One region of the Undibacterium sp. Ji83W genome, then DNA from elsewhere that is predicted to be linked to it. Evidence: predicted binding sites of a transcription regulator. Region 1 holds the regulator's gene; the other holds the start of a gene.
The links. Region 1 encodes sigma-54, which starts transcription at its own class of promoters, with help from an activator protein. Its sites were predicted from a motif close to TGGCANGNAANCTGCTTT; they were not measured.
Positions count from the first base shown of each region.

Region 2: the regulator sigma-54 is predicted to act here: its motif matches at 1,817-1,834, upstream of nirB (nitrite reductase large subunit NirB).

Region 1 covers NZ_JBMPOZ010000034.1:34,294-37,722, reverse strand. The annotation lists gene hpf (ribosome hibernation-promoting factor, HPF/YfiA family) at 176-523, opposite strand; gene ACO0LD_RS30175 (RNA polymerase factor sigma-54) at 631-2,121, opposite strand; gene lptB (LPS export ABC transporter ATP-binding protein) at 2,133-2,888, opposite strand; gene lptA (lipopolysaccharide transport periplasmic protein LptA) at 2,890-3,429, opposite strand, start outside.
Region 2 covers NZ_JBMPOZ010000012.1:125,613-129,041, forward strand. The annotation lists gene nirB (nitrite reductase large subunit NirB) at 1-1,786, opposite strand, end outside; gene ACO0LD_RS19680 (nitrate/nitrite transporter) at 2,158-3,372, shown strand; gene ACO0LD_RS19685 (protein kinase domain-containing protein) at 3,382-3,429, shown strand, end outside.

The sequences.
Region 1 (3,429 bases):
TCAACTAACTCGCAGCTTGTTAAGCAGCGTATGTGACAAACGACAATAAAAGTAAATTATTTATTTTAAATGTCAGAAACTAGACCTACAAGAAACCATTCACCCAACAAAAAGGACGCCTTCTAGCGTCCTTGTTTTGGATGTCCACAACCCTGTTCGGGTAAGGACTGGGGTCTTATGAAGCCGAGGCCGGATCAGGTATGTGCTTGATGGCGTCGTGCTGATGGTCTTGCATTTTATCTTTATGCTTGATGACCTGGCGATCAAGTTTGTCTACCAGTGCATCGATTGCTGCATACAGATCATGCGCCAGACTTTCAACGTGGATATCTTTACCGCTGATATGCAAATTAATGTCGGCTTTGTGTCGTTTTTCCTTTTCCCGGAGCTTGTCCACCGTCAGGATGACGGCGATATCAATGACCTGGTCGAAATGCCGCCTGATACGTTCTAGTTTGGTATGTACATATTCACGAATTGCAGGAGTTACTTCGACGTGGTGTCCACTGATGGTGAGATTCATACTGTGCTCCTATAGTGATGTTACTTGCTTTAACAATAAGCGCATGGCATTTATTTGCCTTGAGCTAAATCATATATAGCAATTCAAACCGTGATTACAAGGACTGCTTACAAAGATTTACGCAAACTGACTGGGGGGATTTTCAGGGCTTCACGGTATTTGGCAACTGTCCGTCGGGCAATTACCATGCCCTGTTCACCCAGCATGTCTGCAATTTTGCTATCAGAGAGTGGGCTTTTCTGGTCTTCTGCTCCTATCAACTGCTTGATGAGTGCACGTATCGCGGTGGAAGATGCTTCACCCCCTGTTTCCGTCGCGACATGGCTGCCGAAAAAGTACTTCAACTCAAACATGCCATGTGGGGTCAACATGTATTTTTGAGTTGTAACACGTGAGATAGTGCTCTCGTGTAATCCTAGTGTATCAGCAATTTCGCGCAAAACAAGGGGGCGCATGGCAACAGCACCATGCGTGAAAAAATTGCGTTGCCTTTCGACTATCGCTTGTGCAACGCGCAATATGGTCTCGAAGCGTTGCCGCATGTTCTTGATGAGCCAGCGCGCTTCCTGTAGCTGTGCGCCCATGCCTGCTTCGCCGCGGTTTTGTTTCATGATGTTGGCATACATGCTGCTTACCCGCAGCCTGGGCATGACGTCCTGATTCAGCATGACTTGCCAGCCATTGCCCGATTTTCTGACGATGACATCTGGCACCACATAGTCAGATTCATCGGCAGCAAAAGCGATGCCGGGCCTGGGTTTGCACATGCGGATGACAGTTTGTGCATCGCGCAAATCTTCATCATCACAGTCGAGGATTTTCTTGAGTTTGGTGAAATCTCTTTGCGCAAATAAAGTCAGTTGCGTTTCAACAATTTGCAACGCCAGCCTGCGCGTGACAAAAGCGATCTTGGGCAAGCGCCTGATTTGCAATGCCAGGCACTCTGAGGGGCTGCGTGCGCCGACACCAGCCGGGTCAAAGCTTTGCAGCATGTTCAGGGCAAAAGCCAGCTCTTCTGGTTCTACACAAAGTTCCAGTGGCAAACTGGCATGTATTTCATCCAGTGTTTCAGTCAGGTAACCATTGCTGTCCAGCGCATCTATCATCAGCTCGACCAGGGCGCGGTCACGTGGTTCGCGCAGGTTCAGGCGCATCTGTTCCAGCAAGTGTTCACGCAGGGTGACATGGGCTGCGCCCAGTTGCGGGCGGCCATCTTCATCATCGCCTGATTTGCTGCCATGCTGCACGTCATCAAAGCCCCAGTCTTCTTCACTGGAGGTAGTGCTGTCATTGCTGATGACGGTTTCAGCATCAGCCGCCACTGGTTCAGCAGCCCTGTCACTGTCTTCTCTTGCTGCGGGTGCTTCCATGCCGGCATCGGCAGAAGTGCTGCTGGTATTGATGGCACCGTCGGCCAGCAGGCGCACGGCGTGGTCGAGCGGATCATCGACGCGTTCCAGCATGGGATTGTCAGTCAGCAGCGTCTCCAGCTCCTGATGCAATTCCAAAGTCGATAACTGCAATAATCGTATTGATTGCTGCAATTGCGGCGTCAAGGCCAGATGTTGTGAGGTACGTAGTTGCAGGCTTTGTTTCATGATGATTCCCGTCACATCCGGAAATGTTCTCCGAGATAAACGCGACGTACAGATTCATTTTGTATGATGTCGTCAGGCTTGCCACTGGCAAGTACCGCGCCTTGATTAATGATGTAAGCGTGATCACAGATACCCAGGGTCTCGCGCACATTATGGTCCGTGATCAACACGCCTATGCCGCGTTCCTTGAGGAAGCGCACAATGCGCTGGATCTCGATCACGGCAATCGGGTCAACACCAGCAAAGGGTTCATCCAGCAACACAAAGCGGGGGTTGGTGGCCAGAGCGCGGGCAATCTCTACCCGGCGGCGTTCGCCACCTGAAAGTGACAGCGCCTGGCTCTCGCGTATTTTTTCTATCTGCAAATCTGCCAGCAGAGCATTGAGCCTTTGCTCAATTTTCTTGGCACCAAGATATTTGCCTTCGCTGTCTTTTTGCAATTCGAGTACGGCGCGGATATTGTCTTCCACCGTCAGCTTGCGAAATACCGAAGCTTCTTGCGGCAGATAAGACAAACCCAGTACCGCCCGCTCATGGATAGGCAGTTGTGAAATATTCACATCATCAATCGTGATATCCCCGGCGTCGGAAGGTACCAGTCCAACGATCATGTAAAACGAGGTGGTCTTGCCTGCGCCATTCGGCCCCAGCAAACCCACTACTTCACCGCTTTTCAGTAGCAGGGAAACATCGCGCACCACCTGGCGCGCGCCATAGCGCTTTTGCAGGCCCTTGACGAGCAAGGTGCTGCTGGACTGTACTGTCATCTTAATTAGCCTGTTTTTCTGGTTTTGGTTGCAAGATGATTTTCAGGCTGCCAGAACCATCCACATGCTGGCCACTGGTCGAGTTGGTGCCGATGAAAAAGTCATTCTTGCTATCGTAAGACAGGTATTCGCCTTCTTGTTCCTGGGTGACACGCTTGCCTTCCAGGTAGCGCACCTTGGCCTTGGAAATGAATTTGACGATTTCTGTACTTTGATTGTATTCGGCACGGTCAGCTTCGCCATCTACCCACAGATCAGGGCCGCCATCACGTTTTTGGCGGAAGCTGACCTTGCGGTTACTGCCGCCAGTCAGGACGACAAACTGATCGCCATTCGGGCCTTCGGTGACGACGGCATTTTCTGCCTTGACGTTCAGTGTACCGCGCACCAGCGAGACACCCTTGGACAGTCTGCGCACACTGGTCTTGCCATCACTCTCGCCATAACCGGCTTCGATGATGGTCTCTTTATTACTGTCGGCCTTTTCTGCATGGGCAGAAACACAGGCCAGGCTCAGGCAGGCCAGGCTAAATAAGCGGGC
Region 2 (3,429 bases), on a different contig from region 1:
GTATCTTGAATTTATCAACGACGTCAGCAATCCTGCGCAATTCGCCGGCATTGGTTTCACCGCCCCACATACGCGGGATGACGGAGTAAGTACCATCCTTCTGGATATTCGCATGTGAACGCTCGTTGATGAAACGCGATTGCGGATCATCCCTGGCTTCACGTGGCCAGGTAGAGATCAAGTAATAATTAATGGCCGGGCGGCAGCTGGAGCAACCGTTAGGTGTGCGCCATTCCATGAATTCCTGCACGCCGGATACTGTCAGCAACTTGTTGGCCTTGATGGCATCACGCACTTGCTGATGGCTATGATCAGTACAAGCACACATGGGTTTGACTTTAGAAGCAGTCGAATAATCACCACCGGCAGTAAACATGATGATTTGTTCTACCAGCCCAGTACAGGAACCGCAGGATGCCGATGCCTTGGTATGCTTGCGCACATCGTCGAGTGTGAACAGGCCTTTTTCCTTGATGGCCTTGACGATAGTGCCTTTGCAAACGCCGTTACAGCCGCAGACCTCGGCCTCGTCCGGCATGGCGGCAGCCTTGGTGTGTCCTTCATGGCCGACGTCACCAGTGTTTGATTCACCAAACATCAGGGAATCGCGAATTTCAGAAATATTCTTGCCTTCGCGCAGCAGCTTGAAATACCAGCTGCCATCCACGGTATCGCCATACAAACATGCACCGATGAGCTTGTCGTCTTTCACCACCAGCTTCTTGTAGACACCACCTATGGGGTCGGACAAAATGATTTCTTCTGTGTCTTTACCACCCATGAATTCACCGGCAGAAAACAGATCTATGCCCGTCACCTTCAACTTGGTAGATGTGACTGAACCCTGGTAACGGCCTATGCCAAAATTCGCCAGATGATTGGCGCAGACCTTGGCCATTTCAAACAAAGGTGCAACCAGCCCATACACTGTGCCACGATGATTAACGCATTCGCCAACAGAATAGATACGTGGATCATAAGTCTGCATGGTGTCATTGACGATGATGCCGCGATTGCAATACAACCCGGCAGATTCTGCCAGCGCAGTATTGGGGCGTATGCCAACTGCCATGACGATGAGTTGTGCCGGGATTTCCAGGCCATCGGTAAAGCGTATGGATTTGACATGACCATCATCATCACCAATGATAGCTTCGGTATTCTTTTCCAGCAGGAAGTTCAGGCCGCGGTCTTCCAGGGATTTTTGCAACATCTTGCCAGCAACAGGATCAAGCTGACGCTCCATCAACCAGCCAGGCAAATGCACCACAGAGACGCTCATGCCACGCATTTTCAAGCCATTGGCCGCTTCCAGCCCCAGCAAGCCACCACCAATGACAACAGCATGCGTATGCTTTTCTGCTGCGTCTATCATGGCATTGGTGTCATGAATATCGCGGTAGGCAATCACGCCCTTAAGGTCTTTGCCAGGCACGGGCAGCATGAAAGGTGTAGAACCTGTCGCCAGCAACAGACGGTCGTATTCAGTTTGGGTGCCATCTTCGGCGATCACCAGGCGGCGTGCCCTGTCTATCTTGACGATTTTTTTGCCCAGATGCAGAGTGATATTATTTTCTTCATACCAATCCACATCATTGAGCATGATGTCTTTGATGGTTTGCTCGCCTGCCAATACAGGTGATAACAGGATACGGTTGTAATTGGCATAAGGTTCTGCACCAAATACGGTAATGTCATACAGGTCGGGTGCGATCTTGATTAATTCTTCCAGGGTACGCACACCTGCCATACCATTCCCTACCATCACTAGCTTGAGTTTCTTCATGGCTGCTCCTTTGCTTGTCTCCCCAGACTCTAAGCAAGAGCAATGCCAGTTCATTTTCTTGAGAGCGAAGACCTGCCTGTTTTTATAAGCCTGCACCAATTTGACTACGCATTAATATGGTTTTCACAGCGAAAAACTGACAATTCCCCAGTTGGCGGCAAGGCTAATGCCACTTCTTGAAGCATGCCCCCAAAATCCTCACTAACCTCAAACAAAATCCAGCCATTCTGGTGCATTGCACCATTTAATTCAGATCACGCACAGTTTTCGCGCAGTAAGTTTTGTTTTTAATCATAAAGCAGGGCAAAGGCATGCACATTTTGATGGCACGTCCCTTGCAAGTGGCATGCGTGTTCACTATTGGAGCGATCATGCAAAAAACTTCCTTCTGGAAAGCCGGGCACACGCCCACCTTATTGGCATCTTTCTTTTATTTCGATCTGAGTTTCATGGTCTGGGTATTGTTAGGGCCACTCGCCATCCAAATTTCCAAAGACCTCGGCCTGACTGCTGCACAAAAAGGCCTGATCGTTGCTACGCCATTATTAGCTGGTGCGCTGTTGCGTATCGTGATGGGCGTATTGGTAGACCACCTGAAACCCAAGAAAGCTGGATTGATAGGACAAATCGTCGTGCTGATAGGTTTATGCTGGGCGTGGCTGGGTAATTTGCACACCTATGAACAACTACTGTTCCTGGGCGTGATCCTGGGTGTTGCTGGCTCTGCCTTTGCCGTGGCATTGCCGCTGGCATCGCGCTGGTATCCGCCTGAACATCAGGGTACGGCTCTGGGCATAGCGGGTGCAGGTAATTCTGGCACCGCTTTTGCCGCCCTGTTTGCGCCAGCATTGGCAATCGCCTTTGGCTGGCCAAATGTGTTTGGTCTGGCGCTGATCCCCTTATTTATCGCGCTGGCGGTTTACCTGATTTTCGCCAAGGATGCACCGGGCGACGCACCAAGCAAATCCCTGACTGAATATCTGGCCGTTTTGAAAGACAAGGACGCATGGTGGTTCATGTTCTTTTACAGCGTCACCTTTGGTGGTTTTTCTGGTCTGGCATCTTCCTTGACAATTTATTTCAACACGCAATATGGTTTAACGCCAGTGACAGCTGGCTACTTCACTGCCGCCTGTGTATTTGCCGGTTCGCTGGTGCGCCCTATGGGTGGTCGTATTGCCGACCGCATAGGTGGTATCAAAACCCTGTCTGTCATGTACACCGTCGCTTCGGCCTTCTTGTTTATCGCATCCATAGGCTTACAGTCGGCGACGGCAGCAGTATGCGTATTTGTGGTTGCCATGCTGGCTCTGGGCACGGGCAATGGTGCGGTATTCCAGCTGGTGCCGCAGCGTTTCCGTAAAGAGATGGGTGTCATGACTGGCCTGGTAGGCATGGCTGGTGGCATAGGTGGTTTTTACCTGGCGGCCAGCATGGGTTATTCACGCCAGATCACCGGTAGCTATCAAATAGGTTTATCGATTTTCGCCAGCCTCGCCATCGTCGCCTTGCTGGGTTTATCATTGGTCAAGAAACGCTGGCGCACGACCTGGGGTTCTGCCGCCATGACTACTGCAAAAATTTAAATAACAAATATGCCACTCACCGTCAGCACCGGACATCACAGCGTCGCTGGCTTGCGC